One region of the Empedobacter sp. R132-2 genome, then DNA from elsewhere that is predicted to be linked to it. Evidence: riboswitches for the same ligand, from Rfam matches in the RefSeq annotation. Region 1 holds a riboswitch; each other region holds the start of a gene.
The links. Region 1 has a riboswitch for S-adenosylmethionine ahead of HXZ69_RS04375 (TonB-dependent receptor plug domain-containing protein). Riboswitches for the same ligand answer to the same signal wherever they lie in the genome.
Positions count from the first base shown of each region.

Region 1 (11,171 bases):
CCAATTTGTTCTGCTAAGTTCTTTGCACCATTTTGTCCAAAGATATAATATTTGTTGTTAGGTAATTCTTCTGGTGTAAAATACGCCATATTTTCTACAATTCCTAAAACTGGAACATTAATCGCTTCCATTTGGAACATTCCAACTCCTTTTTTTGCATCTGCTAATGCAATATTTTGAGGCGTAGAAACTACAACAGCTCCTGTAATTGGAACTTGTTGAACGATAGATAAATGAATGTCACCTGTTCCTGGAGGTAAGTCGATTAATAAGAAATCTAATTCTCCCCAATGTGCATCACGAATCATTTGATTCAATGCTTTTGCAGCCATCGGTCCTCTCCAAACAATTGCTTGATCTGTATCAGCAAAGAATCCAATTGATAATAATTTAATTCCGTAAGCTTCTACTGGTTTTATTTTCGTTTTTCCATTAACTTCTACAGAATATGGACGAGCATCTTGACAATCGAACATAATTGGCATAGAAGGTCCGTAGATATCAGCATCTAATAAACCTACCTTGAATCCCATGTTTGCTAAACTTATTGCTAAGTTTGATGAAACAGTAGATTTACCAACACCACCTTTACCTGATGCTACAGCGATAATATTTTTAACACCTGGCAATTCAGAACCTTTGATTTCGTTCGGATTTTTTTCTTCAACTTCAACAGAAATGTTAAGTTTAAGATTTGACTCAGGTAAATTTTCTTTAAATGCATTTTTCAACGCAATTTCCAAACGCTTGCGTTCGTGCATTGCAGGCGAAGGAGAAACAATATCCAATATAATATCATTTCCCATCACTTGAGCGTTACGCATCCAATTGCGAATACCTAATTCTTCTAATACTTGATATATTTGATCTCTTGTGTAAGCCATCTTTTAATTTTAATGAGACAAAATTACGAAGAATCAAAGACTTTAAATAATCTAAAAACGTGATTTTAATTGTTTTGCTTTATAATTTGATAAATAGACTTAATTTGATGTATATTTAAACTTTAAATCTGACTATGGAAGAGCATATTATTTATCTGACGAATATAAGAAAACAGATTATTGATGAGCTTGAACAACACTCTCTAAAGCAACTACTTTATATACCTGTTGGCTATAAAAACAATTTGTTTTGGAATGCGGCTCACGTTTTGGCAACACAACAATTGATCCATTATTATTTAACCGATAATAGGATGTTGGTCGATATTCAGTTTATTCAGAAGTATAAAAAAGGAACAATCGGAAATACGGAAGTAACGGAAGAAGATGTGACAGAATTGAAGGAAATGTTGGAAAGTACACCAATGCAGATGTTCAAGGATTATCGTTCGGAAAAACTATCGTATTATCGATCATATAAAACAAGTTTTGGTATGACGTTAGAATCGATTGAAGATGCAATTTTGTACAACAATATTCACGAAGCAATGCATTTGGGCTATATGATGGCGATGAAAAAGAATATTCCTTTTTAAAATCAAACAGAGAATAAAATTTAAAAATTTAGATGTTAACATACAGAGATGCTAAACGAAGCGATTTAGAAAAAATAACAGAAATTTATAATTCTACAATAGCTTCGCGATTAGTAACTGCCGATACCGAACCAGTTTCAGTTGAAAGTAAAGTAAAATGGTTCGAAGAACATTCACCTGAAAAAAGACCACTTTGGGTTGTAGAAAATGAATCGAAAGACATTGTAGGTTGGGTAAGTTTTCAATCTTTTTATGGAAGACCAGCTTATGATGCAACTGTAGAAATTAGCATTTATTTAGATGCTATGCAACGTGGAAAAGGTTTAGGAAAACAAGTGTTGGAATATAGCATTACGAAAGCACCAGAATTTGGAATCAAAACGATTTTAGGTTTTATTTTTTCGCATAATGAACCGAGCTTGAAATTATTCAAGCATTTTGGTTTCGAAGATTGGGGAAATTATCCCAATATTGCAATTTTAGACGGAATAGAAAGAAGTTTAACTATTTTAGGAAAACGAATCGCATAAAAAACCCTCACTTCATTTGAAGTGAGGGTTTTTTATTTATCAGATAAATTTTATTTACCAATACTCCAAATCAATGCTTTTTCTTTAGTTGCTCTGTAAATTGTAGCATGTTCTTCTTTCGGTTCTGGAGAATAATTCCATTGTAGATTTGGAAGTTTTTCTTGCGTCAAAATATTCTTCAAATCATCTGTATAAGGTAAAATATCACTTGCTCCAGATCCTGCAAACCATAACTTTTTTGGAGTTGAAGGAAATTTAGCTAAATCATTTTTTGAATTCAATAACATTTTGTGATCGTTCCACCAAAGTGAAGGATCAATTGCAATATAATAATCAAACATTTCTGGTTGTTTCAGAAAAGTTTCCATGATAAATAATCCAGCCAACGATTCGCCAATAATTCCTTTATTATTTTTAGTGCGATACTTTTTCGTGATTTCAGGAAATAACTCATCCTTGACAAAGCTTCTAAATTGATTAGAACCTCCCACAACATCGGCTATTTTTTTATCTTCTTCATTTTCAGTTGGTGGACTCAAATCTTTGCGACGTTGTATATTTTCTATTCCAACCAAAATAACTGGTTTTATTTTTTTCGAAGTAATCAAACTATCTAATGTGTTTGCAATATGTGGAAAATCTTCTTTTGTTCCGCCATCAGGCATATACAAAACGGATAACGAATCCTGAGAAGTCGAATATTCTTTTGGAACCCAAACATTAATAACTCGTTTTTCATTTAGAATTTTAGAATCAATTGTAAATGTTTCGTGTTTCGGGATTGGATCGTTGTAAACAGGCAGATTAGAGTTTTTGCAAGATGTAAAAAAACTAATAGAGATTACAACTAATAAGTAGTTAAAAATAGATTTCATGTATTTCATATTAAAGTATTTAGTCAAATATACAAAAATCATAAAGAGTTGATTTTCTATTTAATAAAAAAGACCACTAAAAAATTAGTAGTCTTTTTCAAATTATTTTCTAAAGAGTTTTTAATACTCTAAAAATCTCACTTTATTTTCGATTGGTTGACGAACAGCTTCTGGAGAATCTCCTTCAATTTTTCCCATATAGAAAACACCAACACATTTTTCGCCTTCTTCCATAGTTGTAAACTCATCAACATTGGCGATAATGTTTGCTGGAGAAGACCAATATGCACCAATCTTTAGCGCACTTGCCATTAACCACATATTCTGAACAGCCATAGAAGTTGCAGCTAATTCTTCCCATTCAGGATTTTTTTCTGTGTTGATAAAATTGATTAATACAATTTTATTCGACTTATCACATTTCTCAATTAATGCATTTATTTTTCTGTCGCTCAATTGATCTGTTGGCGTTCCTTGCACATAAACACGCTTTACGTATTCGCGGAAACGGTCTTTTGCAGGTCCTTCTAAAACAACAAAACGCCAAGGTTCTGTTTTTTTATGAGATGGCGCCCAATTTGCTGCCTCAAAAATTTGATTCAATTCTTCGCGCGTAATTTCTTCTTGATTGTATTGCGGAGGAAATATAGAGCGTCTATTTTTTATGATTGATAATAAATCGTTTGCATTCATGTTGTAACAATTATTAATTTTTATTCTACTAATCAAGCAAATTTACATTAATTTCAATTAAACCAACGTTAAGATGAAAACATTAGATTACAACAAAATTGAGTATTACAAAAACAATAAATTCCAATTTGATATCGGAAAATATTTCAATCAATCATTAGAACTTTTCCAAAATAATTGGCAGCCATTTGTTATTTATGCTCTTGTTGCAGCTATTGTTTATATGTTTACTTCCTTCACTATAATCGGATTGCTTTTTGTGATGTATCCACTTATAATGGGATTTATGATTGGAGCAGAACGTGCCGAAAACAAAATGTCATTAGAACTAGGTGACTTTTTTGGAGGTTTCAAAAATATAGGAAGCTATTTCCTTTTAACACTTATCGTAATGGGAGTTGCAATAGTTGTAATGTTACCATACATTATTTTTTCTTTTTTACCACTTATGTTTAATGATCCCGAAAATGTAAACTCAGCATTAATGATTGGTTCATCGCTTTTTGGTATGTTATACATCTTAGTGGCGACAGTATTTTTATTGTTCTTACAAGCGTGTATTTATCTGGCTCCGTATCTTATTCATTATGGAAATATGAGCGCTATTGACGCAATGAAAACTTCTTATGCAATCGTAAAAAAGAATTTTTGGTGGATGATTCTAATAGCTATTGTTGTTAGTCTGGTTGCTTCAATAGGAGCTATTGCTTGTTATGTGGGTGTGTTAGCAACTTATCCAATTGGCTATATGATGGTTTATTTTATGTTAAAAGATATGATTTTGACAGATGATGAAAAAACAGAAATTGATCTACTTGGTACAAACCAAGAATAATATTAATTTTATCGAATGTTAGCAAAGCATTCGATTTTTACGAAAATGAATGAATTGGGAGCTGCAAAAGTTCCCTTTTTTTTTATGATCGATTTTTTGAAAGAAAATGGAGAAGTAATTCCGTTAAATGAATTACCTGATGAGATAAAATTTGAAGTAGATTCAACAAAAAAAGAATCTTTTCAGAAAGATTTTAAATTCAATAAATTCCCGATTTCCTTTGACGAATATTTGCCAAAATTCAATTATGTTCACGATAATATTTTGTTTGGAAATTCATATTTAACGAATTTAACGCTTCCAACAAAAATTGAAACTGATTTGTCTTTGAATGATATTTTTCAGTTTTCTGAAACAAAATATAAATTGAAATATAAAGACGAATTTGTTTGTTTTTCTCCCGAACGTTTTGTGAAAATTGAAGCTCAAAAAATCTTTTCAAATCCAATGAAAGGAACCATTGATGCCTCGATTCTAAATGCGAAGCAACTTATTTTGAATGATGAAAAAGAAGCTGCCGAACATGCTACAATTGTCGATTTAATTAGAAATGATTTGAGTCTTGTTTCAGAAAATGTTGAGGTAACAAATTATCGCTACATGGATGAGGTGAAGACAAATGATGCAACACTTTTGCAAGTGAGTTCTGAGATAAAAGGTGATTTGAACGATGATTATTACCAAAACTTAGGAACGATTTTCGATCAACTTTTACCTGCAGGTTCTATTTGCGGTGCTCCCAAAAAGAAAACCGTCGAAATTATTTTAGAAGCAGAAAAGTATCATCGTAATTTTTATACAGGAGTTTTTGGTGTTTTTGATGGAAAAAATCTTGATAGTGCTGTGATGATTCGTTTTATTGAAAATAATCAAGGCGAATTGTTTTTCAAGAGTGGAGGAGGAATAACGGCAAAAAGCAAAGCGAAAGCAGAATACGAAGAATTAATTCAGAAAGTATATGTTCCAATTTATTGAATCGATTTGTTGTGTGAATAAACAACTTCGAAATTTAGAATTTCATCAAGCGAGATTTGATCGAACAAGAAATGATAATTTTACTGAAATCAATCCGATTTTATTGAACGAAATTATTAAGTTTCCAACAGATTTAACGGATGAAAAATATAAAGTTAGAATTGTTTATGATCGAGAAATTCAATCGGTAGAATTTCAACCGTATCAAATCAAACCAATTGAAAGTATTCAACTTTTTGAGATCGAAAATAAAATTGATTATTCCTACAAATATTTAGATCGTTGGTTTTTTGATGAGTATTTAAAAGAATCAAAAACAGATGATTTGGTCTTGGTGAAATCAAATTATATTACCGATTGTATTTATTCGAATATTGTTTTTTTTGACGGTTCTCAATGGATCACGCCGCGAAGTTTTTTGTTGAAAGGAACAATGAGAGAAGCTTTGTTGCAATCAGGCGAAATCATTCAGAAAAATATAAAGGTTTCAGATCTAGTTAACTTCAAATCATTCAAACGAATCAATGCAATGATGAATTTGGACGAAAGTCAAGAGTTAGATATTTCATTGTTAATTCAATAACTCTATAAAAATGATAGAGTATTATTTGCATTTTCATTTTTTAACATTACCTTTGCATAACTTATCAAGAAAGGTGGAGGGATTGGCCCTGTGAAACCTTAGCAACCAGATGACTTATAATCTAAGGTGCTAAATCCAACCTATTAGAGGGAAAGATGAGTAAAAGTATTTCACTTTTATCTGTTGGTTTCTTGAAAGTTTTATGAAAATTAAAAATGAAAAGAAACAAATTTTTACTTGCTTCATTCGCATTTATTTGCGCATCTACACTTTTCGCTCAAGAAGTTGAAAAGGAGGAAACAAATCTTAACGAAGTTATTTTAATCGGTGGTCGTACATCAGAAAGAACGGTGGTTAATTCGTCAGTTCCTGTCGATATTATCGATGTTGAGAAATTGAAAACGTCTTCTCCTCAATTGAGTGTAAATGATATTTTGAATGTGGTTATTCCTTCTTTTAATTCGGTTCGTCAATCATCTGCCGATGGAACGGAGCATATCGATCCTGTGACGTTGCGCGGAATGGGACCAGATCAGGTTTTGGTTTTGATTAATGGAAAACGTCGTCACACAACTTCGTTGGTGAATTACCAAAATACGGTAGGGAATGGTTCTGTAGGAACAGATTTAGGTGCAATTCCGATTTCGGCGATCGATAAAATTGAAGTTTTACGTGATGGTGCGGCTGCGCAATATGGCTCTGATGCGATTGCGGGAGTTGTAAATATTGTTTTGAAATCTAAACCAGGAGGTGACGCGTCTTTGACGTATGGTCAGACTTCTCGAAATGATGGTGAAACGTATAATTTTAACGGAAGTTATGGAACGAAATTAGGACAATCAGGTTCAATTGTTTTTTCGGCGGTTGTAAGTGAGCGCAAGAAAACGAATCGTTCAAAAGATCATAATTTAGATATTTTTGGAGATAATTTCGCCTACGATTTTGCAGATGATCCAGATGCAGCAAGAGCTGCGGATGATGCTAAAATTGCTGCTTTAGGACTTTCGAGAAAAGATTTTAGATTTCAAATTGGAGATGCGGCAATCAAAAATCAACAATTTTTTGTAAATGCTGAAACGGCGATTAATGATCGATTAGATTTTTATTCATTTGGAGGCGTTTCATTACGCCAAGGAAATGGATTCGGTTTTAGAAGATTGCCAAGCGAATTGTCTGAAGATGCGTTAAAAATTTATCCAAATGGTTTTCAAGCAACGTTAAAATCTAATGTAAATGATTATTCAAATTCGACAGGATTACGTTATTCATATGATGGATGGAAAGTTGACTTGAGTAATACTTTTGGTTTAAATTCATTCAAATATGATTTAGAAAATTCAATTAATCAATCATTAGGTTTAAATTCTCCAACCGATTTTTATGCAGGGAAACATCAATTTTTACAAAATACAGTCAATTTAGATTTTTCGAAACGAATCAATCAAAATGTTAGCTTAGCGTTTGGAGGAGAATATCGTTTTGAACAATATAAAATCGAAGCAGGAGATGAAGCTTCTTACACAGGTTCTGGATCTGAATCTTTTGTAGGATTTTCTCCATTAAATGCTGTAAAAGGTGATCGTCATTCAGTTGCGGCTTATGTAGATGGAGAATTGAAATTTGGAGATTTTACGGCTGATTTGGCTGGACGTTTCGAAAATTACTCAGATTTTGGAAGTACAATCAACGGAAAATTAGCGATGCGATATGAATACGCAAAAGGATATTCGGTTCGTGGAGCAATTTCAACAGGATTTAGAGCGCCTTCTTTACAACAAAAATACTTTAGTAATTCATATACTGATTTATTCTTGAATGATAATGGAGATCAAGTTTTGGTTACAAAAGGAATTATCCAAAATGAGTCTGAATTGTCGAGAGAAATTGGTTTGGATAAATTGAAAGAAGAAAAATCAATCAATGCAAGTTTAGGTTTAACATTTCGTCCGACTTCAAAATTATTCATCACATTGGATGGATATTTTATAAAAGTTGATGACCGAATTGTCTTAACTTCTGATATCACAGATCCTGCTTTAGAAAAATATAATGTAGCGACAGCGCGTATTTTTACGAATGCAATTGATACAGAAACCAAAGGTTTGGATTTAGTGATTTCCTATGATACACGTTTAGGTCGAGGAAAATTGAATGCAAGTTTATCAGGAAATATCAATGAAACAAAGATTGTCGGTTATCATTTTCCAACAGCTTTAACAATTCCAACGGAAGAATTTTTTGGCTCTGATCAAGTCAATATTATCGAATCATTAAGTCCAAAAACAAAAGTAACTTTAGGATTGAATTATGCAATTTCTGGATTCAATTTTATGGTGCGTAACACGTATTTCGGAAAAGTGACAAAAGATGGATATCCTTGGGGAAGTATCCAAGAACACACGGGAAAAGTGGTGACGGATGCTTCGATTGGTTATGATATTACAAAGAATTTCAACTTTACAATTGGTGCAAATAATTTGTTTGATGTTTTCCCAGACAAGCAAGTTTACGAGAATTCTTATTATGGAGTTTTTCCGTATGCGCCAGTGCAAATGGGGATGACAGGAGCGTATTATTTTGCGCGTGCAAGTTTTAAATTTTAATCAATAATAAAATATTCTAAGTGTCAATTTTAATGTAAATTCAAACATTCAATTGGCACTTTTTTGTGTATGGCACATTCAAAAATTGGTTGGAAAACCGCAGCAGCATTAGTGATTTCGAATATGATCGGAACAGGTGTTTTTACCAGTTTGGGTTATCAAATTTCTGATCTAAAAAATACAACTTCTATCTTATTATTGTGGGCAATAGGAGGATTGTTAGCGTTGATTGGCGCATTTATTTATTCGGAGTTAGCTTCAAAATTTAAACAATCAGGAGGAGATTATATTTACTTATCTCGCACATTTCATCCTGTTTTTGGTTATTTATCAAGTTGGATTTCTTTATTCGTTGGTTTCTCAGCGCCGATTTCTTTAGCGGCTTTGGCAATGGGAAAATACTTGAATGTTTTCGGGTTTGATTTAGGAAAAGAATTTGCAATAGCCATGATTTTGATTGTTGCCGTTTTTCAATCATTCAGTCTAAATTTGAGTAGTAAATTTCAGAATATTTTTACTATTCTAAAAGTTGTATTTATTGTTGTTTTAATTGTTTTAGGTTTTTATTTTGCTCCAGCAGTTGAGCCAAATGCGGTAGTTTTTGATTCGACTTGGAAAAATGAATTGTTACTTCCTGCATTTGCGACGTCTTTGGTTTATGTTACTTTTGCTTATACAGGTTGGAATTCGGCTTCATACATCGTAGAAGAAATTGAGCAACCAAAACAAAACTTACCAAAAGCACTATTTATAGGCGTTATTTTTGTCACGATTTCTTATGTTTTGCTAAATTATGTTTTCTTGAAACATGCATCAGCAGGAACTTTGGCTGGACAAGAAAATGTTGCAAATATTTCGTTCGGTAATCTGCTTGGAAATAATGTAAAATGGGTGAGTTGCTTTATTGCTTTACAATTAATTGCGACGATTAGCGGTTATTTGTGGATTGGTTCTCGTTTGACGCAAGCCACAGCGCGCGAAAATAAATTGTGGAATTTTATGGCGAAAGAGAACAAAAATAGAATTCCAGTTCGTGCAATTTGGGTGCATACAGCAATTAGTATTTTGCTAATTTTTTCAGGAGATTTTGAAGTGATTTTTACCTATACATCGTTTGTTTTACAAATATTAGCAACATTAGCAGTTTGTACAGCTTTCTTTATCAAACAAGATCAATTAACTATTATCAAAAGTAAATTCTTTTATGTCTTACCTGCTATATTTTTAGCATTTAGTTTATATATCTGTTATTTCGTTTTGATGCAAAAACCAAAAGAAAGTTTATTTGGTTTAGGTATTATTGCATTAGGAATTGTATTATTCTATTTTGATAAAAGAATTGAGAAAGAGAATTAATCACAAAACCCACTCAAATTTGAGTGGGTTTTTATTTTTTAATCTTTTATTCCGTTAAAAATATATTGTAAAATAGGGTTGATTTCTGGATTTTCAAGATGTTTTTTGAAAATTTTGGTATGATATTTTGGTTTATTAATCATTTTACGTTCAACTAATTCGTCAATTGTATCAATGTATTCAACTGAAGTTTTTCCAATCAATAAATTATCCAAAGAACGTCCTTGATCGACATAATTCAAAATTGTTTTCAAACCTTTCAAGTAAAGTGCATCTTTTGTAAAACCACCACCACGATAAACGCGAGTTGTCAGATAAAATGCATCTTCTGGTTGCATTTTGTATTCTTCCATCAAGGTCATAAATGTTTCGTTGAATGATTTTCCATTTGTCAACATATGAACTGCCATAACGCGTAAACCAAGTTCTCTTAGTCGGCTATGATTAATAGAATCAGAATAATATTCACTTAAAATCGCTAAACCTTCTTGCGTTAATGTATTTACAGGTAAACCAATACTAAAGATTTTTAATGGTTGATCCAACGCATTCATGGTTGTCACCATGTGAACTCCAATTTCGTGCTCAATTAAACCATTTGTAAAACGTTTGTCAAACTTAACGCCACGTTTAATCACAACTTTTCTCTTGCTATTGATTACAAGTGCTTTTGATGCGATATCATCCGAAACTTCGATGTCAAATTTGAAACCATAATCATTCGTAGCATTTCTAAAAAGATTAACCACTTCTTCCTCTGTATAATTTCCTTGTTTATCCATTCTAAATTCAGGACAATAAAGGATAAAGTTCGCGTTTTCGATATCTTTTTTGGATGGTTCGCCAAAGTAACGCAACGAATTGTATAAAAATTTATCCGTACCAAGATTGGCTAATAAATCGACCTTATCAAAATAAGCGTTAATCGTGTTAACATACATATTTTGAATACTAATATCATTGATTTTTTCGACTTTAATATTCGATAATTTTCGTTTAAATTCGAATGGATCAATGTTAAGCGGATTGTATTTAAATTGTGGTTCGTATGTATATTTTGAAGCTAAAAATTTCTTCTTTTCAAATTCTAAATTGATCGGATTGATAACACTTAACAATTCAAAATTCTGAACCAATTGGCACAATTGTTTATCAATTTTAACCAAGTCAGATTCTAATTCATTGTGCAAAATATTTACTTGCTTAGAACCTACTTTGTACGTTGTTTCCGTTTTTACAAA
Region 1 is NZ_JACAGG010000004.1:134,850-146,020, reverse strand. It holds gene HXZ69_RS04415 (Mrp/NBP35 family ATP-binding protein) at 1-884, opposite strand, end outside; gene HXZ69_RS04410 (DinB family protein) at 1,019-1,480, shown strand; gene HXZ69_RS04405 (GNAT family N-acetyltransferase) at 1,513-2,010, shown strand; gene HXZ69_RS04400 (alpha/beta hydrolase) at 2,061-2,894, opposite strand; gene HXZ69_RS04395 (nitroreductase family protein) at 3,006-3,578, opposite strand; gene HXZ69_RS04390 (DUF2189 domain-containing protein) at 3,652-4,413, shown strand; gene HXZ69_RS04385 (aminodeoxychorismate synthase component I) at 4,429-5,388, shown strand; gene HXZ69_RS04380 (aminotransferase class IV) at 5,372-5,971, shown strand; SAM riboswitch class I at 6,030-6,133, shown strand; gene HXZ69_RS04375 (TonB-dependent receptor plug domain-containing protein) at 6,187-8,574, shown strand; gene HXZ69_RS04370 (APC family permease) at 8,644-9,930, shown strand; gene HXZ69_RS04365 (flavohemoglobin expression-modulating QEGLA motif protein) at 9,969-11,171, opposite strand, start outside.

Region 2 (11,171 bases), on a different contig from region 1:
TTGAAAACAGAAATTGGCCATAACCAAGAAGAAAACCAAGTATCTAACGCATCTTCGTCTTGACGTAAATCTTCGATTGTTAATGTAACATTTCCTGTTTTTTCCTGTGCTAATGGTAAAGCTTCTTCTTTTGTTAGAGCAACAACGAAATCTTCGTTTCCATCACCATAGAAAAATGCAGGAATTTGGTGTCCCCACCATAATTGACGAGAAATGTTCCAATCTGTTACATTTTCCATCCAATTACGATATGTATTTTTAAATTTCGCAGGATGAAATTTAATCGTATCATTCATTACATTTTCTAAAGCTGGTTTAGCTAAATCTGTCATTTTCAAGAACCATTGATTTGAAATTTTAGGCTCAATCACCGCTCCTGTTCTTTCAGATGTACCAACTTTATTATTATAATTTTCTACTTTTTCAAGTAAACCTTTTTCTTCTAATTCTTTCTCGATTTCTTTACGCGCTTTGAAACGATCTAATCCAGCATAATTTAATCCTAAATCATTTAATTTCGCATCATCCGTAAAAATATCAATAAAATCTAAATTATGTTTTTTACCTAATTCGTAATCGTTCACATCGTGTGCAGGCGTAACTTTAAGACATCCTGTACCAAATTCGATGTCAACATATTCGTCTTCGATAATATTTACTTTACGACCAACGATTGGAACAATAACTTGTTTTCCTTTCAACCATTCATATCGCTCGTCATTTGGATTGATACAAACTGCAGAGTCACCAAAAATTGTTTCAGGACGAGTTGTCGCCACAACAATATATTGATCAGTTCCGTCAACTTGATATTTTAAATGATATAATTTTCCATTTTTATCAACATGAATAACTTCTTCGTCAGAAATATTTGTCTTTGCTTCCGGATCCCAATTTACCATACGGTATCCACGGTAAATTAATCCTTTGTTATATAAATCAACAAAAACACGTTGAACAGATTCAGATAAATCTGGATCCATCGTAAATTTCGTACGATCCCAATCGCAAGAAGCTCCTAACTTTTTTAATTGGTCTAAAATAATTCCACCATGTTTATGCGTCCAATCCCAAGCGTGATTTAAAAATTCTTCACGACCGATATCAAATTTAGAAACACCTTCCTCTTTTAACTTCGCAACAACTTTCGCTTCAGTAGCAATTGAAGCATGGTCTGTACCTGGTACCCAACAAGCGTTAAATCCACGCATACGCGCACGACGAATTAAAACGTCCTGAATCGTATTATTTAACATATGTCCCATGTGCAAGACACCTGTTACATTTGGTGGTGGAATGACGATTGTGTAAGCTTTTCTTTCATCTGGAGTAGATTTAAAATACTTCTTCTCCATCCAGTATTCATACCATTTTCCTTCAACTTCCGTTGGCGTATATTTAGATGCGATTTCCATTATTTATATATGACTTAAAATAAATTTGGGCAAATTTACACAATCTGCCCAACATTTCTAAGATATTATATAATTTGTTTATTTATTCAATAAATCAATAAGTTTAATTAAATCTTGTTCTTTTTTTATGCTAAGTTTATTTGTACTTACAATTTGATTTACGTCTTTATCTGTAAAATCTTTAAATTTTTTAGTTGAATTTGGAACATTATACATTTTATCACTATAACCAATCAATAATTTCTCTTGTTTAAAATAATTTCTCTTATTAGAAGCATTTAAACCACCAGCACCAAGACCATCTACTCCATCATTAGATAATTTTCTATAAAGTACAATTTTTCGATCTAAAGGTGATAATACTTGTAAATATCTTGATGTTAATGTACCCCCATCAATATAACTTACATACTTAAGAATTTTACCATCATCGAATCTAATAGTCTGGTTTGATAATTTATTCATTTTATATAAATATCCATCTCTTAAAAACTCTAAATCGTCTAGTAATGCATTATATCTAAAATTCTCCTTTTCTTTGAAACCATCTATACTTGCAGGAAGAAAATTAACATTAAAATATTCATCTTTATTAGTAACTCCTTCTGTATATTTCTGTTGTTTTACTTCTGCAACAATAGTTTGTAGATTATATTCATTAACAGTAGCTGTAGAAGACATTTGTGCATTAGTAAAATTGTAAACTAGAAGCATTATTGTAACAATTATTCTTTTCATATTAATATATATTAATTATTTTAGTACTAAAATACAAAAAAAGGTAGACTTTTTGTATTATTTATTTTAACTTTGGTTACAAATTAATTATCGTCATGAAAAAATTAATGTTTTTAGGTGCTTTTGCTTTAGGCGTTACAAGTTTATTTGCTCAAACACTTAGTTTAGAAAAAGAAGAAATTCAATTTGGAAATATAAAGTTGAATACCGAAGTAACAGCTAAGATGAAAGTAACCAACTCAGGTGATAAACCTTTAATTCTTAAAAGCGTTGTTGGTTCTTGTGGATGTACAGTTCCTGAATATCCTACAACACCTATCGAACCAGGAAAATCTGCGGATATTACCGTTAAATATTCAAGTGGTTCTGTGACTGGAGATTTCAATAAATCTGTAACAATCACATCTAACGATCCAGTTTCTTCTCGAAAAATTTTCAGAATAAAAGGAAAAGCGGAATAATTGTAAAGCAAGTTAAATAACTTGCTTTTTTAAGTTAAATAACTTGCTTTTTTCTTTTTATAAATTAAAAACCATTATCTACCTAATAATCTTGAAGTCACATGATTACTAAATATTTCAATTTCATTTGATTTTAGGAACTTAACCTTCATTGTTCCATCAAAATCTTCAACAGAAATGATTTCAATTTCATCATTCAAATGAATATTTTTTGAATTCAAATACTTCAAAAATTCATCAGAAGAACCAATAACAGCGCATATTTCTACTTTATCACCTTCTTTAAATTCGGCCAATTTTTTGTAATTGATAATTTCTATTTTTCCATTTTTATCTGGAATTGGAGAACCATGCGGATCTAATTTAGGAAAATTCAATAATTCGTCCATTTTATCGAAAAAAATTGGACTTTGAATATGTTCTATTTGCTCAGCAATTTCATGAACTTGTTCCCAACCAAATCCCATTTTATCTACCAAAAACATCTCTGTTAATCGGTGTTTTCTTACAATCAAAGAAGCTTTCAGAATTCCTTTATCAGATAACCGAAGTGGTTTATACGATTCATAAATCACCAATTCTTTTTCAGCTAATTTTTTCATCATACTGTTTACAGTAGGCATTTTTATTTCCAAATGCTTACTCAAATCCTTCACATTCACTTCTCCTTTCCCATTTTCAGAAAGATGAAATAATGCTTTTAGGTAATTTTCTTCGACCAATGAATTCATGGAAACAAATATAGTTGAAAATTAAGTAAAATTTAAAAATTCATTTTTAATAATATTTTTGTTAGATTTGTCTAACTTTTTAATTTGATTATAAATTTTACTTAACATGAAAACAACATTTTATTTATTCATCACCTTAACCTCCATTCTATCAAATGCTCAGGAACAAAAAGATTCTATTTATATGGAAGATTCTTCAGAAAATTTAGATGAGATTGTAATTACAGGAACAATGAAAGCTGTAAGAAAATCTGATAGTCCAGTTCCAATTGAAATCTATACACCAAAGTTTTTTCAAAAAAATCCAACACCTTCATTATTTGACGCTGTACAATTAATAAATGGTGTTCAACCACAACTAAACTGTAATGTTTGTAACACAGGTGATATTCATATTAACGGAATGGAAGGTCCATATACCATGATTTTAATTGACGGAATGCCAATTGTTTCTTCTTTATCTACTGTTTATGGTTTGAGCGGAATTCCGAACTCTTTGGTAGAACGAATAGAAGTTGTAAAAGGACCAGCATCTTCCCTTTATGGAACAGAAGCCATGGGTGGTATAATTAATGTAATTACGAAATCTCCTAAATCTGCTCCAAAATTATCTTTGGATGCTTTTACAACTTCTTGGTTGGAAACCAATCTTGATGGTGGATACAAATACAATTTAGGAGAAAAGGTAAATAGTTTATTTGGTTTTAATTACTTTAAATATGGTAATAAGAAAGATAAAAATAACGACGGTTTTACGGATGTAACGTTACAAGATCGCATCACGTTATTCAATAAATTTGATTTTGAACGTCAAAAAAATAGAACAGCATCAGTTGCTTTACGTTATTTATACGAAGATAGATGGGGAGGTCAAATGAATTGGAAAAGAAAACTACACAGAGGAAGTGACGAAGTTTATGCCGAAAGTATTATGACAAATCGTTTTGAAGCGATAGGAATGTATCAATTACCTATAAAAGAAAAAATAATGACTCAATTTTCTTATAATTTTCATCAACAGAATTCATTTTATGGTCCAGAATCTTATCAAGGAAAACAACAAGTTATTTTTGCTCAAGCTTATTGGGATAAGATAATTGGACAACATAGCTTACTTTTAGGATCTTCATTTAAATATACTTATTATGATGATAACACAAGAGGTACTGGAGAATATGATGAGGATAATAATCTAATCAAGAATAACCCAATGAATACACAGATTCCTGGTATTTTTGTACAAGACGAATGGACATTAAATTCTGAAAACAAATTATTACTTGGTTATCGATTTGATTATGATAAAACACATAAAGGAATACATTCTCCAAGAATTGCATACAAATTTTCACCTTCATCTCATCATACTTTAAGAGCAAGTTTTGGTACGGGATTTCGTGTTGTGAATGTCTTCACAGAAGATCATCGTGCATTAACTGGAGCTAGACAAGTAGTTTTTGAAAATGAATTAAAACCTGAAAAATCATATAATGGAAATATTAATTATGTATTCAAACTACCAACTTCTTTCACCGCTTTAAACTTTGATTTTACAACATTCTATTCTTATTTCACAAACAAAATTATTGCTGATACAGATACTGACGAAACAAAGATTATCTATGACAATTTAGATGGACACGCAATATCTCAAGGAGTTTCTTTAAACATAGATGCAACATTTGACTTTCCTCTAAAAATAATGCTTGGCGCAACCTATATGGATGTATACAAAAAAGAAGATGGAGAAAAAGAAGTTCAATATCATGCACCAAAATGGTCTGGAAATTTCTTAGCAAGTTATACATTCAAAAAAGGTTTTACTGTTGATTTAACCGCCAATTATAATGACAAAATGAAATTACCTCAAGTAGAAAATGATTATCGACCAGAATATTCAAAACCAACTGTTATTGCAAATATTCAATTAAGTAAATCATTTAAGAATAATATTGAAATCTATGGTGGAATCAAAAATATTTTTAATGTTTTACCAAAAGGCGATGTTATTGCTCGTTGGTGGGACCCATTCGGAGAACCTGGAAATGGCGTTACTCCTCCTAAAGGAAGAAACGATGTTATTTTTGAACCAAATGATTACAGCTATACACCTATGCAGGGAACAAGAGGTTTTATAGGTGTTCGATACAATTTACGTTAATGAAAATCTGGTACTTCATATTCATTTTATCATCATTGAATCTCCAAGCACAGATTTCATTAGAAAAATTTAATTCAATTTCTAATGAAAATCCTAAACCAATTCTACTTTATTTTTCGACAAATTGGTGTAGTTACTGTATGATTCAAAAGAAACAATTAAAAAAGGATAAAGAATTACTTCAAATTCTAAATAATGACATTTATTTTATTGAATTTGAAGCAGAAACAAATGAATCTATTATCTTTTTAAACAAAAAATATGAACCTAAATCGAATAAAAAAACTCACCTATTTTTAGAAGAATTCATTGATAAAAATGAACAAATTAGTTATCCATATTGGGTTTTAATCTCAAAAGATTATAAAATTGAAATGACTTATACTGGATTAATTAAAAATAAACCCCTAAAACTTTTATTGGAAAAGTATTTACAAAAACCTTAATTTTTAGATTTACAAAAAAGCCTCAATTAATATTGAGGCTTTTTAATCACAAAAATTTACTCAAACGCAATTATCGAAAGTTTTGGATTTTCAATAGTCTCTTTTTGTTTGAGCTTTTCTATATCAATCACACCAACAATATGATTGTAATTTTTACTCTGATAACGTTCTTCTATTTCATCAAAAATATTTGAAACATCATCTGCTTGATTCTCAAAACCGATATAAATTCGCTTCTTTCCTGTTTGATTAAAAACTCCTTCTTCTTTGTTTTCATATTTTCGAATCGAATATTGATAATCATATTTCAACGCAGAAATATCACTCAAAACAGCCGAAGAAGTTGGGAAACGCCCTGCTCCTTTTCCATATAAAAATTGCTCATCTGAAAGCGAACTTCCAATCAAAACTCCATTATATTCGTTATTCACAAGCGCAATTGTTTTATTTAATTCAACAAAAGTTGGCAAAACTGTTGATGTAATTTCACCCGTTTGATGATTAATTTTAGAATTAGCAATCAACTTTATTGTATAATTTTTTTCTTTTGCGTATTTAAAATCTTCAACTTTCAATGAAGTAATTCCTTTTCGAATAACTTGATCAACATCAATCTTTTTACCGAAAGCATGCAACGTAATAATTGCTAATTTACTCGACGCATCAAAACCTTCTACATCAGCCGTTGGATCAGCTTCTGCAAAACCACTTTCTTGCGCTGCTTTTAAGGCATCTTGATACGACTCATTTTCATTCGCCATTTTCGTCAAAATGTAATTTGTTGTCCCATTTACAATTCCAGATACATAATTCAATAAATCGTTATCAAAATATTCTTCTAGATTTCTAATAATCGGAACTGACCCGCAAACAGAGGCTTCATAAAGAAAAGAAACATTGTTTTGTGCTTGCAAATCCAATAATTCTTTGTGATGATCTGCAATCAATTTTTTATTTGCACTTACCACATGTTTACCTTTATTGAACGCTTTTATAATGATATCATGTGCCGCATCAGCATCCGAAATTAACTCAACAACAACATTTATTTCATCGTCATTTAAAATATCATCCGCATTAGTCGAAAATAATTCAGACGGAGCATTTCTAGATTTAGAATTATCTTTAATTACAATTTTTTTAATTGCAGCATTCAATTGTGGTTTTTCTTCCAATACCTTGTAAATTCCTTCTCCTACAACTCCAAATCCGAACAATCCGATATTTATTTTTTTCATTTATTTGTTTTGTTTTTAATTATTTACCAAAGAAAAGTGAAGAAAAAAAATGGTTCAATCGCATAAAAACAATTGAACCATTTTGAATAAAGAATATTATTGAAGATTGGTTTACAGTAGTTTTTATTCATCTTTCCTATAAGGATGGATTTAGCACCTTGATTCATTAATCAGGTTGCTAAAGTTTCTTTGGGCCATTTCCCTCCACTTTTCTTGATAAAATGTAAATTTTAATGAACTATTTCTGAGGACAAATTTAGGCGAAAGAATTCTATATATCCAAATTAATTTCATTTCTTTAATTTAATATTTTCCGTAATTATAGATAAAAATACACAAATAATGAATTTTATTCTATAAATATTTATAGACAAAAATAATTTTCTAAAAAATACAATTAAAAGAAAAAACAAATCTTAATAATTTTTAATAAAACCCTATTTTTATTAAAAATATTCTAAAAACTACAATTTTCAATAACTAATTAAAATATTATTTCTTTAAAATAGTAATTTTAAAGAAATATTTTCTAAAATAAATTTCAAAAATGACCTATTAGAGATTTTGAACTATTTCAAACAAAAATTATTTCTATGAACCAAGTTTCGAACTCGTTTTTTTCAATCTTGATTTTTTTATTCTCAATACTTTAAATAATTTTGCACATAGCTTTATAAAGAAAGATGGAGGGAATAGGCCCGTTGAAATCTTAGCAACCCAAAGTATAGTTGGGTGCTAAATCCTACTCAAATAGAGAAAGATAAGGACTTACCTCACACTTCTTCCCATAAGGCTTTTAAAATATTTAGAATGAAATTAGACGATATACTAAAAGAGCGTATTGTTATTTTAGATGGTGCAATGGGAACGATGATCCAAAAGCACAATTTACAAGAAGAAGATTATCGTGGAGAACGATTCAAGGATTTTCATACTTCTTTAAAAGGAAATAACGATTTATTGGTTTTAACCCAACCTCAAATCATAAAAGATATTCACCGAGAATATTTGGCTGCTGGTGCAGATTTAATCGAAACAAATACGTTCAATGCCAATATTATTTCTATGGTTGATTATGATATGGTTGATTTGGTTGATGAATTAAATTACGAAGCCGTTCGCTTAGCAAAAGAAGCTTGTGAAGAGTTTTCTACCCCAGATAAACCTCGTTTTGTAGTTGGATCTTTAGGTCCAACCAACAAGACAGCCTCTATTTCGCCACAAGTAAATGACCCTAGTTATCGCGATGTGGATTTTGATTTATTGGCAAATGTATATTATCGTCAAGCAAAAACAATGTTAGAAGCTGGTGCAGATATTTTACTTGTCGAAACTATTTTTGATACTTTAAATGCAAAAGCAGCATTTTATGGAATTCAAGATGCGATAGAAAAAACAGGAATCAACGTTCCTCTAATGGCTTCTGGTACAATAACAGATAAATCTGGACGTACACTTTCTGGACAAACAACAGAAGCTTTCTTGATTTCATTAGAACATATTGATTTAATTTCAGTTGGGTTAAATTGTGCTTTAGGTGCAACAGATTTGATTCCATATTTAGAAGTATTAGCCGAAAAAGCACCATTTTATGTCAGCGCATACCCAAATGCTGGTTTACCAAACGCTTTCGGTGGATACGATGAAACTCCTGAAATGATGCGAGATTTTATCAAACCTTTCTTAGATAAAAAATTGGTTAATATTTTGGGTGGATGTTGTGGAACTACACCAGATCATATCAAATTGATGGCAGATTTAGCAAAAGAATACGAACCTCGAAAAATTAGTGAACAATGTCAGGCGTAAAAATTCAACTTTCTGGATTAGAACCTTTAATTGTACGAGAAAATTCAAACTTTGTAAACGTTGGCGAACGTACAAATGTAACTGGTTCTAAAAAATTCTTGCGATTAATCAAAGAAGAAAAATTTGAAGAAGCACTTCAGGTTGCACGTGACCAAGTGGATGGTGGCGCGCAAATTATCGATATCAATATGGATGAAGGTATGCTTGATGGTGTAGCTTCTATGGTAAAATATTTGCGTTTGATTGCTTCTGAACCTGATATTTCGAAAGTTCCAATTATGATTGATTCTTCGAAATGGGAAATTATTGAAGCTGGTCTAAAAAATGTTCAAGGTAAAGCGATTGTCAACTCAATTTCTTTAAAAGAGGGAGAAGAATTATTTATCGAACATGCGAAGAAAATTAAACGTTACGGTGCTGCAACAGTGGTTATGGCGTTTGATGAGAAAGGTCAAGCGGATAATTATGAACGTCGAATCGAAATCGTAAAACGTTCGTATGATATTTTGGTAAATCAAGTAAATTTCAATCCAAGAGATATCATTTTTGATGTGAATATTTTCCCAGTTGCAACAGGAATGGAAGAACATCGCCGTAATGCCATCGATTTTTTTGATGCAACAAAATGGATCAAAGAAAATCTTCCGCATGCGTTAGTTTCGGGTGGAGTTTCGAATGTTTCATTTTCCTTCCGTGGAAACAATGCGGTTCGTGAAGCGATGCACACGGCGTTTTTATATCACGCCATTAAACACGGAATGGACATGGGAATCGTCAATCCAGAAATGATTGAGATTTACGATGATATTCCAAAAGATTTATTAGAACACGTTGAAGATGTTTTATTGGATCGACGTGACGATGCAACAGAGCGTTTGATTGATTTTGCCGAACATCTAAAAGGTGTTACAAAAGAGAAAAAGAAAGATGATGCTTGGCGCGAATTACCTTTAGAAAAGCGTATTGAAATTTCTTTAGTAAAAGGAATTACAGAATTTATTGACGAAGATACTGCAGAAGCTTTGAAAAAAATTGGTTCGCCATTACGTGTTATTGAAGGTCCTTTGATGGACGGAATGAACGTTGTTGGAGATCTTTTCGGAAGCGGAAAAATGTTCTTGCCTCAAGTAGTTAAATCGGCTCGCGTAATGAAAAAATCTGTTGCTTATTTAACGCCATTTTTAGAGGAAGAAAAACTTAGAAATAAAACAGACAAAGAGCCTTCTAAAATCTTAATGGCAACTGTAAAAGGTGATGTTCACGATATCGGAAAAAATATTGTTTCAGTCGTTTTAAGCTGTAATGGTTTCGAGATTATCGATTTAGGCGTAATGGTTTCTTCTGAAACAATTTTAGACGAAGCGCAAAAAAATAATGTCGATGTGATTGGTCTTTCTGGATTGATTACTCCATCCTTAGATGAAATGGTGCATGTTGCCAGAGAAATGAAACGTCTTAATCTTGATATTCCACTGATGATTGGTGGCGCAACAACTTCTAAGGCACATACAGCTGTAAAAATTGCACCAGAATATGACAAAGCAATTCATGTTTTAGATGCTTCTCGTTCGGTTACGATTTGTCAAAAATTGATTGGAAATCAACAGGAGGAATTGCTAACAGAAACTACTACTGATTACATAAAAATTAGAGAAGGTTTCTTAAATCGTGCTGTATCAAAGGAATACTTATCGATTGAAGATGCTCGAAAAAATAAACTAAAAGTTGATTTTGAAGAAAATAAACCTTTTAAACCAAATAAATTAGGTGTTTTTACACATCAAACAACAGTTTCTGAATTAAGAGATTTTATCGATTGGACGCCATTTTTCAAAACATGGGATTTACATGGTAAATTTCCTGCGATTTTAGATGATGAAATTGTCGGAACAAATGCCAAAGAATTATATGTAGATGCTTTGTCAATGTTAAATAAAATTGAAGCTGAAAATTTAGCTAAACCGAAAGCTGTTTTTGGACTTTTTAAAGCGAATACAGTAAACGATGATACGATTGAATTGTTTGATGAAAATAATAATAAAATAGAGGAGTTTTATACACTTCGTCAACAAGCGAAAAAATCGAAAAAACAACCAAATATTTCGATTGCTGATTTTATTGCGCCGAAAGATTCAGCAATTCAAGATTATATCGGTGCATTTGCTGTCACAG
Region 2 is NZ_JACAGG010000032.1:14,336-25,506, reverse strand. It holds gene HXZ69_RS12525 (valine--tRNA ligase) at 1-1,415, opposite strand, end outside; gene HXZ69_RS12520 (hypothetical protein) at 1,494-2,129, opposite strand; gene HXZ69_RS12515 (DUF1573 domain-containing protein) at 2,249-2,614, shown strand; gene HXZ69_RS12510 (metal-dependent transcriptional regulator) at 2,689-3,345, opposite strand; gene HXZ69_RS12505 (TonB-dependent receptor plug domain-containing protein) at 3,452-5,506, shown strand; gene HXZ69_RS12500 (thioredoxin fold domain-containing protein) at 5,506-5,952, shown strand; gene HXZ69_RS12495 (homoserine dehydrogenase) at 6,009-7,190, opposite strand; SAM riboswitch class I at 7,315-7,413, opposite strand; SAM riboswitch class I at 7,859-7,957, shown strand; gene HXZ69_RS12490 (homocysteine S-methyltransferase family protein) at 8,001-8,999, shown strand; gene metH (methionine synthase) at 8,987-11,171, shown strand, end outside.
Region 2: linked by a shared signal. The riboswitch ahead of HXZ69_RS12495 (homoserine dehydrogenase) and the one ahead of HXZ69_RS04375 (TonB-dependent receptor plug domain-containing protein) in region 1 are both predicted to bind S-adenosylmethionine.

Region 3 (11,171 bases), on a different contig from region 1:
TCTTATTAATCTGAGAATATTGTTTAAAATAATATTTATTTCCTTTTTTTAGAATACTATATGTGAAATTCGTTACAGGAGAAGAAATTGTGTTCAATTCGTTTGAATTCAATTCTTGAAAAATATCAAATCCCATATTTTTAAGACCTGATACACGTGGTCCACTGAAAATAATTAAATCTGGACTATAACTAAAACTTAACTCAATCAAACTATCAAATAATATTTTAGATCTCTCATCTTCCTTATTCTCAAGACGCTCAATATTTTGTATTTCGTCGACAATAAAAGAATTAACTTTACCAAAAGGTAGTGTATCTTCATTATAAGCGGAAATAGCTCTCTCTGGTGTTAAAACATAAATAATATTACTATTTCTTTGTTCATTATAAGTGGTAAGTATTTCATAATCATCTAAAGAGAACTCATTTAGTTTGTCATGGAAGTCATTTACAACTTGATTAATTAAGCTTAAAGTAGGTACAATATAAACAATATTTCCCCCCTTCTTAATAATATTATCTATACACTTTAAAAGGATAACAAATGATTTTCCTGCAGATGTTGGTGCAGATATCCCTAAAAATTTTGACTTAGCGCTAATGTCCCAAATCCTTTTTTGAAAATCTGTTAAAAGATATAATTGATTCTTAATAAAAATCTCATTCTTTAGTTGATTTATGGTTGCGCTAATTTGACTAATGAAACTACTCAATGCACTGAATTGATTGCTTTCCTTATCATAGCTTTCATCAACCATAATAGCTGATGGAGCAAATCCGATTCTTGACAAAACAATTACTAAAAATTCATTCAATCCAGTCCAATGGTTTTGTTTGTAAGTATAAAGTATTGAAGATAAAACAATAACCATTTGCTTTGATTCTTCGTCAGAATTTCTCGAATAATAATCTATGACACCAATAGCTTGAAATAACCGCCCGTCCGTAATTACAATATCACATTCTTCAATAAAGCCTAATTTCATTGCCACTGATCTGTGTTCAAAATTCAGTAGATAATAAATTAAGTCTTTGTGCCTATCACATATATTTGGTAAAAGTGTCATTATGAACCAACTTTTGATTGAAATGTATCTAACAATAAATCTAATTCCCAGATTGGAAATACTATATAATTTATCCGAGTTAACAGAGCTTTATTTATAATTTCAAACTTTTTCTGATCAAAATTTTTGCAACGATCTTTGATAATTTTTTTTATTGCTTTTTTAATACTTGTTTCGTTATCACCACTAATTTTATTAGTTTCATTGTAAGCAACCATACAGACTAATTCAAATTTAACAGATTCTAATTCTCCAGCTTTGTATGCCTTAACCACAGATTCCAACTCAGATTCTATGAAATCGTCATAGAGATATAGGTCAATTTCTTTATCTAACAAATTGAAAGTATTTATTACACTATTTAATGACGTTTCAAATGCTGAATTAAAACCATATTTACTTTCATAACATTTAGACTCCCCTAAAATAAAAATATTATCATTGCCATCTTTTTTGTAGTGAATAGCATCAGCACCGAACCTCTCGTGACCAACAGAGGTTGTAATTCTTTGTTTTCTTAAAATCGGTATCGCTTTATAATAATACTGTATTAAATTGAATAATAGCAATTCTCCGAATTGACCTTGCGGATATCCTTTTCTAAATTTTTTGTAGGCTTGATTTGTTACAAAATTCATTGCATTTCCTATGTCTTTGGTTTCTTCAAGTCTACTATTTAATAATTCTTTTGATTTATTATTGTTATAAACCCAACTAACAACTGTATTTATTAATTCTGAAAGGAAATCATCTTTTCTTTCTTTTAAATCTGTGTAATTTATAGATAAACCATAATGTTTTTTCTTTGGAAGCGTTTCTAAATCTTCATAAAACCAATAAATATGATTTACTAATTTTTCAGTATTAGTTAAATACTTATCCATAATTCATAGTGTTTCTTAAGTTAATAGTAGTTTAGTTTTAGTCTACCCTTCCAATCTCGCTAATCGTTTTAACAACAACGATTGAAGTTGAGTGAGTCATAAGCTATATATTTTCAATCTCTTTTGTAACCTCCAAAAGGTTTTGGATTTTATCTTTAAAGATTGTCTTCATTTCACCCGTTAAAATTGCTTTCATCGCATCTGCATGCCAATTTGGATACATTGGAAATTTCTGAAAAGCATATCTATTGTTTCCTCCTCCAACTTTTTCTTTGATCTTATAAAAAGAAGTATTATCTCCTGTTTTACTTTTAGGCATAAAGCCAATAATATGATTTTCAAGTCCTCTTTTTCCGAATTCTGTGAAAATATTATAGTTTTTATAATGTGGAATAATAAATTTAAAACCAGCCCAAGATGTATTAACATAATCTCCTTCTGTACTATCGAATATGATTCCTAATTCATCAGCTAATTCGTTTAATTGAGGTATTAATACCGTATTAATAATGTTATTTCTTACTTTACTTAAATTATTTGCAATGGTATAAGCAGCTTCTAAATTTTCTAATGTAGATAGTTTATCGATTAATTCTTGTGACATGGTATTAGCAGTTGTGTTGTTAGTTAATGATTTAACATGATTAGCATATTGTATAAGTGTTTCTCTAACGATAGGAGAACGAGCCGAAATCTCGATGCAACGCTCTAACCAATCCAATATTACTTCGCTATAAGAAACTTGTATATAATCTACAATCTCTTTATCAGCATTACTTGATTCATTACCTTGTAGAGTTAAATAAAGTAACTTGAATTGATCACCAAATTCTCGTTTTCCAAAATTTTGATAACGCAATAACTGATCATGTTGATCGCCAGCATATATTTTATTTTCTAATAATAAAGCTTGACTTTGCGAATTACGAATTAAAATATCTAAACGCCCAAACACAGAAGCGTCTTCTGTAATTACGGCTACATTTTGCATACCAAAATCGAAACTATCCTCGATTAATCCACTTCTTTTAAGCGTTTCAACAAAAGCTTCTAGAAATTTAGCCCCAAAGTTGTGCGAACCTTTCGGATTAAGTATTTCTGCTAGAATAGCTGAATGTGTATTTTCATAATGATCCACACCACAAATACGAAACATATTAAAATCTTCTCCATTAGCAGAAGATTTTAATTCCTTGTGTTTGTTAAACCATTTTACTTCATTCAGTAATTGGTCAATATTATTCATATATAAGTATTTTTTTAGTAGTTAGTTTTTAGTTTTTCCCCAACCTCGCCAAGCGACTTAACAACAACGATTGAAGTTGGGAGTGTTTTGTATTTTTTATCCAAAGAAGCAATGGAACTTATCTTCTTTTATAATCGCTAATAAATCTTGTAAATTATCAGCAATTGGGTGTGGATCGTACAATTCCCATTTACCAGAAGCTCGCATCCAATACAGTCTCCATTCATTTGTGGTTTTCGTAAAACGTATTTTTGCAAAATCGGACTGAATTAACTCATTCGGATTATTCCAAAATGGACGAATCGTATATAAAATGGCAGTATTCTTTTCCCAAGAATACCCAAAATCTAATTGTTTGCGTATCTCGTGATCTTCTGGTCGTAAGCCTTCTACAAATTGTTTAATATATGCTTCGCTAATACTAATTTCTTTTCCCATTTGTGTTGATTTTTATAGTAGTTTAGTTTTTCTTTACCCCTCCAACGTTGCCAAGCGACTTAACAACAACGATTGAAGTTGTGTGAGTTTTTGATTATGCTATTCTATTTATTCTATCAATATTAAAGTCCGATAAATTTAACTCCTTCAATTTATTTAAAGATAATCGATAAGGATACTTCCTTTCAGTTGGTAAGTGAGACAACAAATGTTTATAAATTATATCACCACGTCCATTAAAGATTTCTTCAAAAGTCCCATCCTTATTTATATTAATGGCAATAAAGTAGTCAGGCATTTTTGTTAAGTCCTTTGGAAAATAGAAATAGTTGTTGAATGAAGATTTAATTTGAACTTCCTTAGTTGAGTCACTGGTAAGAAAACCATCATATACCGCTTTATTATCTTTATGTAGGGTAATACCATAATATTCTGCGGCTAAAACTTCACCGATATCACCTACAAGCTTACCATCTAAAGTAAATTTCTTGTTATGATGGCTATATTTTTGTTGTAACTTTTCTATGGCTATAAAAAATTGCTCTAATTCATCTTTCATAAGTTTTAATAAATTTTAAGTAGTTTATTATTCATAATTACCCCTCCAACGTTGCTAAGCGACTTAACAACAGCGATTGAAGTTGAGTCAGTTTTTGGTTTTCACTGATGTGAATATTTATTATATCTCTTAATTTTGAAATTGTGTTTTCAAATAATCCTGTGATAAATTCATTTGGAATTAATAATTCAAATTGTTCAATTTGTTTACTACTTATATGAGGAATAGAAGTTCCTGTATGAACTTGTGAGCAATAATATTCAAAGTTCAAATTAATTAATGTTTGATAAATAAAATTTTGAATATGTGAATCACTTCTTAAGCATGCTACTCGCTGCGCTAAAATCATAGGCAATTCATGCTCGCCTATTAAAGACCAATTTTTACCAACTTTAGAACCGTCCATTCCAATTACAATATCATTAGTTTTTAAGAAACATCTCTCAATTCTTGGATTCATTTCTCCATCATAATATTTCAATGTATCCCATCTTAATGCTCTTTCAGTAACATTTTCTCCTCTTAAAACTTTAATACCATTTTCAAAAGAATAAAAATCGCTATCGAATGCAAACCCATTTAAAACATTACAAATATCTTTTAAGGTTCCAACCTCCCAACCCTCAGGGATTTCCTTTTCTAATTCTTGGTTGTACACCATTGCACCGCCAGAAGATTTATAAGGTTGTCCTTCTTCGTTCGGGAACTCAAAATCGACAAACCATTGTTTGTATAAGGTTTGAGCGGTGGCTTCCAACTTCTCACAGATTCGTTCGTTGACTTTTATTTTGTTTGCTACCGCTTGGTATTGGGCTACAATTTCGCGTTGTTTTTCGATGGATGGAATGGGTAATTCTACATCATTCATCTCATCCATATCAAAGAATTCATGGGCACTACCATGAGATTTAAATCGTGCATATCGGTCAAATTCTGGGCGTTTAAACCACATCAATAAATAATCTGGATTTAAAACATTTTCATCTTTAACCTCAAAAATTCGATATGAAGGAGATACAATACAACTTTCTCCTTTTCTTAATGCAATTGATATTTTATCTCCATTACGAGTAGTAGCTCTGTTAAAGACAAATTGGTTATGATGAGCCACGCGATATTTTGACAAATCTACTCCTATTGTGTTTGTCTTAGCTTTCTGAAAATATTTATTGTTACTTACTCCTTGTAATAAATCGTATTTATTTCCCTCATTGAATTCAACCTTTTCAATGATATAATCACCAAGTCGTTTATAATTCATAACCTAATGATTTAAATACGTTTACTACATCATTCTTTAAAGTTTGTTCTTGTTCAAATAAAGATGATAGTTCTGTTTTAATTTCATTCATTTTTTCATCAAAATTGAAATTCTCTTCAATGTTTTTGAAGTCAATGAATTTACTAGGAACTAAAGAATAATCTTTCTTACGAATTTCATCTATATGAACACTTTTACAGAACTCTTCAATATTTTGATAGGTTGATTCAAAATCCTTTTGTTGCCAATCATGATAGGTTTGTGAAATTTTAGAAATTGTAACTTCATCAAATTCGATAAATTTCTTTTCAAAAGGAACTCCCTCTCTTCTTAAATCAAAGAATAAGACTTCATTTCTTCTATCTCTATAATGTTTTGTAACATCATTTAACTCAACAGTACGTTCTAATTTGTTTCTATTGATAATCCACATAGAAACACTAATATCGGTAGAATAAAACATACTTCCTGGCAAAATCAGAATTGCTTCTACCAAGTCGTTTTCTATAATTTGTTTACGGATTTTGTATTCTTCACCACCACCCGAAAGAGCGCCATTCGCTAAGATAAAACCAGCTACACCGTTTTGGGAAAGTTTAGAAATCATGTTCAAAATCCACGCATAGTTGGCATTGGATTTTGGAGGAACTTCGTAACCTGTCCAACGTGGATCATCCGTTAATTCGTTTTCAGCGCGCCAATCTTTTAAGTTGAACGGCGGATTCGCCATGATGTAATCGGCTTTCAGTTCTTTGTGCTGATCGTCACTAAATGTATCGGCCGCTTTGTTTCCTAAATTGGCAGAAATCCCACGAATGGCTAAGTTCATTTTAGCCAGTTTAAATGTGGTATTCGTTAACTCTTGTCCGTAGATGGAAATGTCTTTTTTGTTTCCTTGGTGTTTCTCAATAAACTTCAACGATTGCACAAACATACCACCCGAACCACAAGAAGGGTCATAGATTTTTCCCTTGTACGGTTCAATCATTTCAGCAATCAAGTTTACAATCGACTTCGGCGTATAGAATTCACCTTTTCCTTTTCCTTCGGCAATAGCAAATTTGCTTAAGAAATATTCGTACACACGTCCCACGATATCTTGGGCTTCATCACGAAGCGTATCGATGTTGTTGATGGTATCCAATAAAGCCGAAAACTTAGATTGATCCAATCCCAATCTTGAGAAATAATTATCTGGCAACGCACCTTCCAATGATTTGTTGGTACGTTCTATGGTTTTAAGTGCAGTATCAACTTTTAAGGTAATGTCTTCTTGTTTGGCATTTTCGATGATGTACGTCCAACGTGATTCTTCTGGAAGATAGAATACGTTTTCAGCCTGATAAAATTCGGGTATTTCTAAGAAGGCTTCTTTACCTTCTGCAATCAATTCTTCTCTGCGTTTGATGAATTTATCACTTGCAAATTTCAAGAAGATTAAACTCAATACCACGTGTTTATATTCTGACGGTTCTATCGAACCACGTAATTTATTTGCTGCATCCCAAAGGATTTCTTCTGTACTTTTGGTTTGTACTTTTTTAGCCATAATTGTTTATCAATTCTTTGTTGTAAATATACAAATACAATAACTGCAAATAAAGTCTTATTAAGGGATAAAACTTTACGTAAAACCATATTTGTACTTTTTTTTCAAATATAATGAAGTATAGCGACAAAATAAGACGCTATGATAATAAACAACGAATAAAAAGGTAGAATAGGATAGAAGCTTTTGAAATAAAAAAGTATATTTATCAAAACTTAAATTGATGTGTCAAGTTTATTCTGATGTCACGTTTTGTACCTGTTCTGATTTTGAAATCGATCAAGTTCAATCATTAAAAAATTACTGGGTTTTGTATCGTTTCAATGAAGCGTTAGACCTTGTAATTGTCGGCGAAATAATGTTAGATGATATGTTGAAAAATTATAATCCAAATAATTTGGTTGAACTTGTACTAAAAAAACTAAATAACAATACGCTGTTTGATAAATCAATTGATTTTGAAGACAAAGATCGGTTACACGTTTCGATTGAATTGAATCAAGTAAACCTAAACTATGGGTTCGAATATGAAGCTAATAGTTGGTCAGAAATTGAATATGATTATTTTACTTGGGCGAATAGTTACGAAGAAAAAAATGGAGGAGAGGTAAAGCTTTACGAATTGTTATAAATTTATAAAATGAGCCGATTATTTATGCTAATCGGCTCATGTTTTTTAATAGTGTAATTTTTTTTCCTTTAGTAAAACCTTTTTCGCGAAAGAAATTGTATTTTCATTTTTAATGATTGAATAGTCAATTTCTCTTGATTCGAATTGATTAGTTAGTGCTTTTAGAAAGTGAGCTCGTGCAGCTACCCATCCAGTATTACCCACCTCTTTATTGAAGGAGTTAATTACTTCTTGATCTGAAAGTGAAATCAAGTTTTTTTCAAATTTTTCAGTTAAATTTTCCATTGTTTTGATACTTTAATTTATTAAACAGTATCAATCATTAAGAATTTAGAGAGTGACAATTTTTTGACTGAACAGCCCTCATCGCTTTACCACCGTGGTTTGTTAAACTCGGTTGGTGTACTTAATGTACTCTTGATGATTGAATCTTTTATAAAAGTATTAATTATGATTTAATATTCAAAATTAATTTAATTCCTCTTATGCCTCACCAAATCAGTTACAACTCCCAAAATAATGACAACATCTTCATCTTGTAATTGAATACAATTTTTGTATTTCGGATTAAGAGAAATCAATTGTTTGTTGATGGCATCATAACGTTTGAAAGTATATTCGGAATTGTTGACCGATACTACAATATCATCATGATGTCTGGGTTCGATATCAGATCGAATGATAAGTAAATCACCTTTCAGATATTCAGGATACATACTTTCGCCACCCACACGATTAAGATAAGTTGCTTCGGGATGATTCAGTAAAATTTCATCTAAACTAATATTATTTTGTACAAAATCAGCAGCAGGAGAGGGGAAACCTGCTGAAACATCACCAAAAAATTGAACAAATCGTTTTTCACCATCTGTTTTGATAGGGATATTGATTAACTCTTCTGAGAATTTGGGAACTTGAATAAAATGTACCATTTAATAAACATTTAAAATATCTGTAAATCTTGTTGTGTAGCAAGGTGATAAACGTTCTTGCTTCATTTTCCATTTTCTACGAACATCTTGCGAAGCTAATTTTAGCATATGATCGCCATAATTCGCATTTAATTTATCCATCACACTCATCAACGCTTTATGTTTTGGAGATTCTGTATGAAATAAATTCATCTGTGCTTGATTATCGGGCGTAATTGCGGAAACAATAACGCCTGCTTTTTTATAATCAGGAACTTTGCCTTCAGCAGGAACCAATTTATCCAATAAAAATAAAGCAGATTTGGACAAAACGATACTCGAATTCGAATCAAAATCTAAGGTTGTACTTAATGAGTTTGAAACAAATGATTGCTTTTCATCAAAACGATTGGTCATCACAAAAACAGTAATAATGTTGCATTTAGATTGTTCTTTTCTAAGCTTTTCGGCACAAGAAACAGCAAAAGTAGAAACACGCTCTTTCAGATTTTCATAATCATTGATTGTTTTCTCAAAACTACGAGTGGTCGCAATTGATTTTTTGCGTTGAACTTCATCTAATTTTAAAACGCTTTCGCCTAATAATTCTTTTTTCAAACGCAATTCGACGATGGAGAAATTACGTTTGATGTATTCATCTTCAAGCAAGGTGAAATCATATGCATTACGACATCCGATATAAGATAAACGTTTAGCTAAACGTCGCCCAATTCCCCAGATATCCTCACATTTTAACCATTTTAAGGCTTTGTTTATTTTCTCTTTCGAATCAATCATATAAACGCCGTTATGATGTTTCGGAAATTTCTTCGCAATTCGATTTGCTACTTTAGCTAAAGCCTTTGTAGGAGCAATACCAATACAAACTGGAATTTTGGTAATGGTATATATTTTTTGTTTAATTTCTTGGGCGTACTTTACCAAATCATAGTTATCAAAGCCTTTGAAAAGAAGAAAAGATTCATCAATCGAATAAATTTCTATATCAGGACAATAGGATTTTAAAATCATCATCACGCGATTACTCATATCCGCATATAAGGGATAATTGGATGAGAATACATTAATTTTATTTAATCTAAAATTATTCTCGTATTCAAAAGCAGGAGCACCCATTGGAATGCCTAAATCTTTTGCTTCATTAGAACGTGCAATTACACAACCATCATTGTTAGAAAGTACCACAACTGGCTTTCCATTTAGGGTTGGATTAAAAACTCGTTCGCACGAAGCATAAAAATTATTGCAGTCAACTAAAGCATACATCATGTTACAAAGTTGAGCAAATAAAGCGCTACAAGGTGTCGCGGAAAAGTGTTAAAAAATAATAATTAGAAATTGATTCAGTAAATTTGTGCCATGGTACTGAATGATAGATTGAAAATGTTGGTTGACCAAGTTCCAAAAAATATTTGTGGCGTGTATTATTTATACAACGACAAGCAAGATATTATCTACATTGGAAAAAGTATTGACATTAGAAAACGATTGATTCAGCACTTCAAATCACTTGACAAAAAAGAAATCAAACTACAGTATTTTACGCATTCCATTCAATTTGAAAATACAGGAAATGAATTAATTGCTTTGTTGAGAGAATCTGAACTAATTAAGCAAAATCTACCACTATTTAATCGAGCTCAACGAAAAATTAAGTTTTTCTATGCTTTGAACAAAGAAATAAATTCGGATGGTTATCATGCATTAATTGTGAAGAAAATTGATAACTCTGGGAACGAAATTATCTCATTTACATCGTTAAATGAAGCAAAAGATTATTTATTTTACATTACAGATAAATATAAGCTTTGTCAAAAAATAAATGGTTTATATAAAACCAAATCAAGTTGTTTTCAATATAGTTTAGAAGAATGTAACGGAGCTTGTATAAATAGGGAAGATGTGAAACTTTACAACAAAAGAGTTCGTCAATTTTTGAAAACAATACATTTACCCAAAAAGGACTTTTTATTTGAATTGGTTGGAAGAACTGAAAATGAAAAAGGTATTGTATTAATTGAAAAAGGAGTTTACAAAGGATTTGGCTATTGCGATCATTTAATTGAGAATCTAGACGAAATGAAATCATTTATTGAACAAAAACAAGATAATAAGGATGTCCGAAAAATCTTATTTCGACATATAAAATCCGAATTATCCAAATAAACTCACTTGACCATCTTCACGCTGGTAGCTGAAATCAGTAAACGGAACAATTGGTTTACAATCTAACCAATTCATTAAGTTTTCATCATCATTTAAAACTACAGGCATACGATGTTTTGTATTGTGGATATAATCCATAATGCCGACAGCTTCAGTCGTAACAATCGTAAACGTATCATCAGAATATAATCCTGCTAAACACATCAAATTATTGTTGATTCCGATATCATATTTGATTTTGTCTTTGCCTTCGTGTCGCCACTCATAAAAGCCATCAACCAATATCACACAACGATTGGTGTAAGCATCTCGAAAAGATGGTTTTTCATCTATAGTTTCAATGCGTGCGTTTAAGGTGTTATTCGAATTAAAATCATTTCCAGCCCAATGCGGAATTAAACCCCATTCCAACAAATGAATATAATCTTGTTGATTG
Region 3 is NZ_JACAGG010000022.1:26,756-37,926, forward strand. It holds gene HXZ69_RS10585 (DEAD/DEAH box helicase) at 1-988, opposite strand, end outside; gene HXZ69_RS10590 (HamA C-terminal domain-containing protein) at 1,069-1,953, opposite strand; gene HXZ69_RS10595 (PDDEXK-like family protein) at 2,057-3,199, opposite strand; gene HXZ69_RS10600 (DUF3024 domain-containing protein) at 3,296-3,637, opposite strand; gene HXZ69_RS10605 (DUF6998 domain-containing protein) at 3,732-4,196, opposite strand; gene HXZ69_RS10610 (restriction endonuclease subunit S) at 4,234-5,457, opposite strand; gene HXZ69_RS10615 (type I restriction-modification system subunit M) at 5,447-7,006, opposite strand; gene HXZ69_RS10620 (hypothetical protein) at 7,230-7,637, shown strand; gene HXZ69_RS10625 (hypothetical protein) at 7,683-7,922, opposite strand; SAM-I-IV-variant riboswitch at 7,972-8,066, opposite strand; gene HXZ69_RS10630 (LexA family protein) at 8,111-8,569, opposite strand; gene HXZ69_RS10635 (Y-family DNA polymerase) at 8,570-9,838, opposite strand; gene HXZ69_RS10640 (GIY-YIG nuclease family protein) at 9,929-10,735, shown strand; gene HXZ69_RS10645 (SOS response-associated peptidase) at 10,724-11,171, opposite strand, start outside.
Region 3: linked by a shared signal. The riboswitch ahead of HXZ69_RS10625 (hypothetical protein) and the one ahead of HXZ69_RS04375 (TonB-dependent receptor plug domain-containing protein) in region 1 are both predicted to bind S-adenosylmethionine.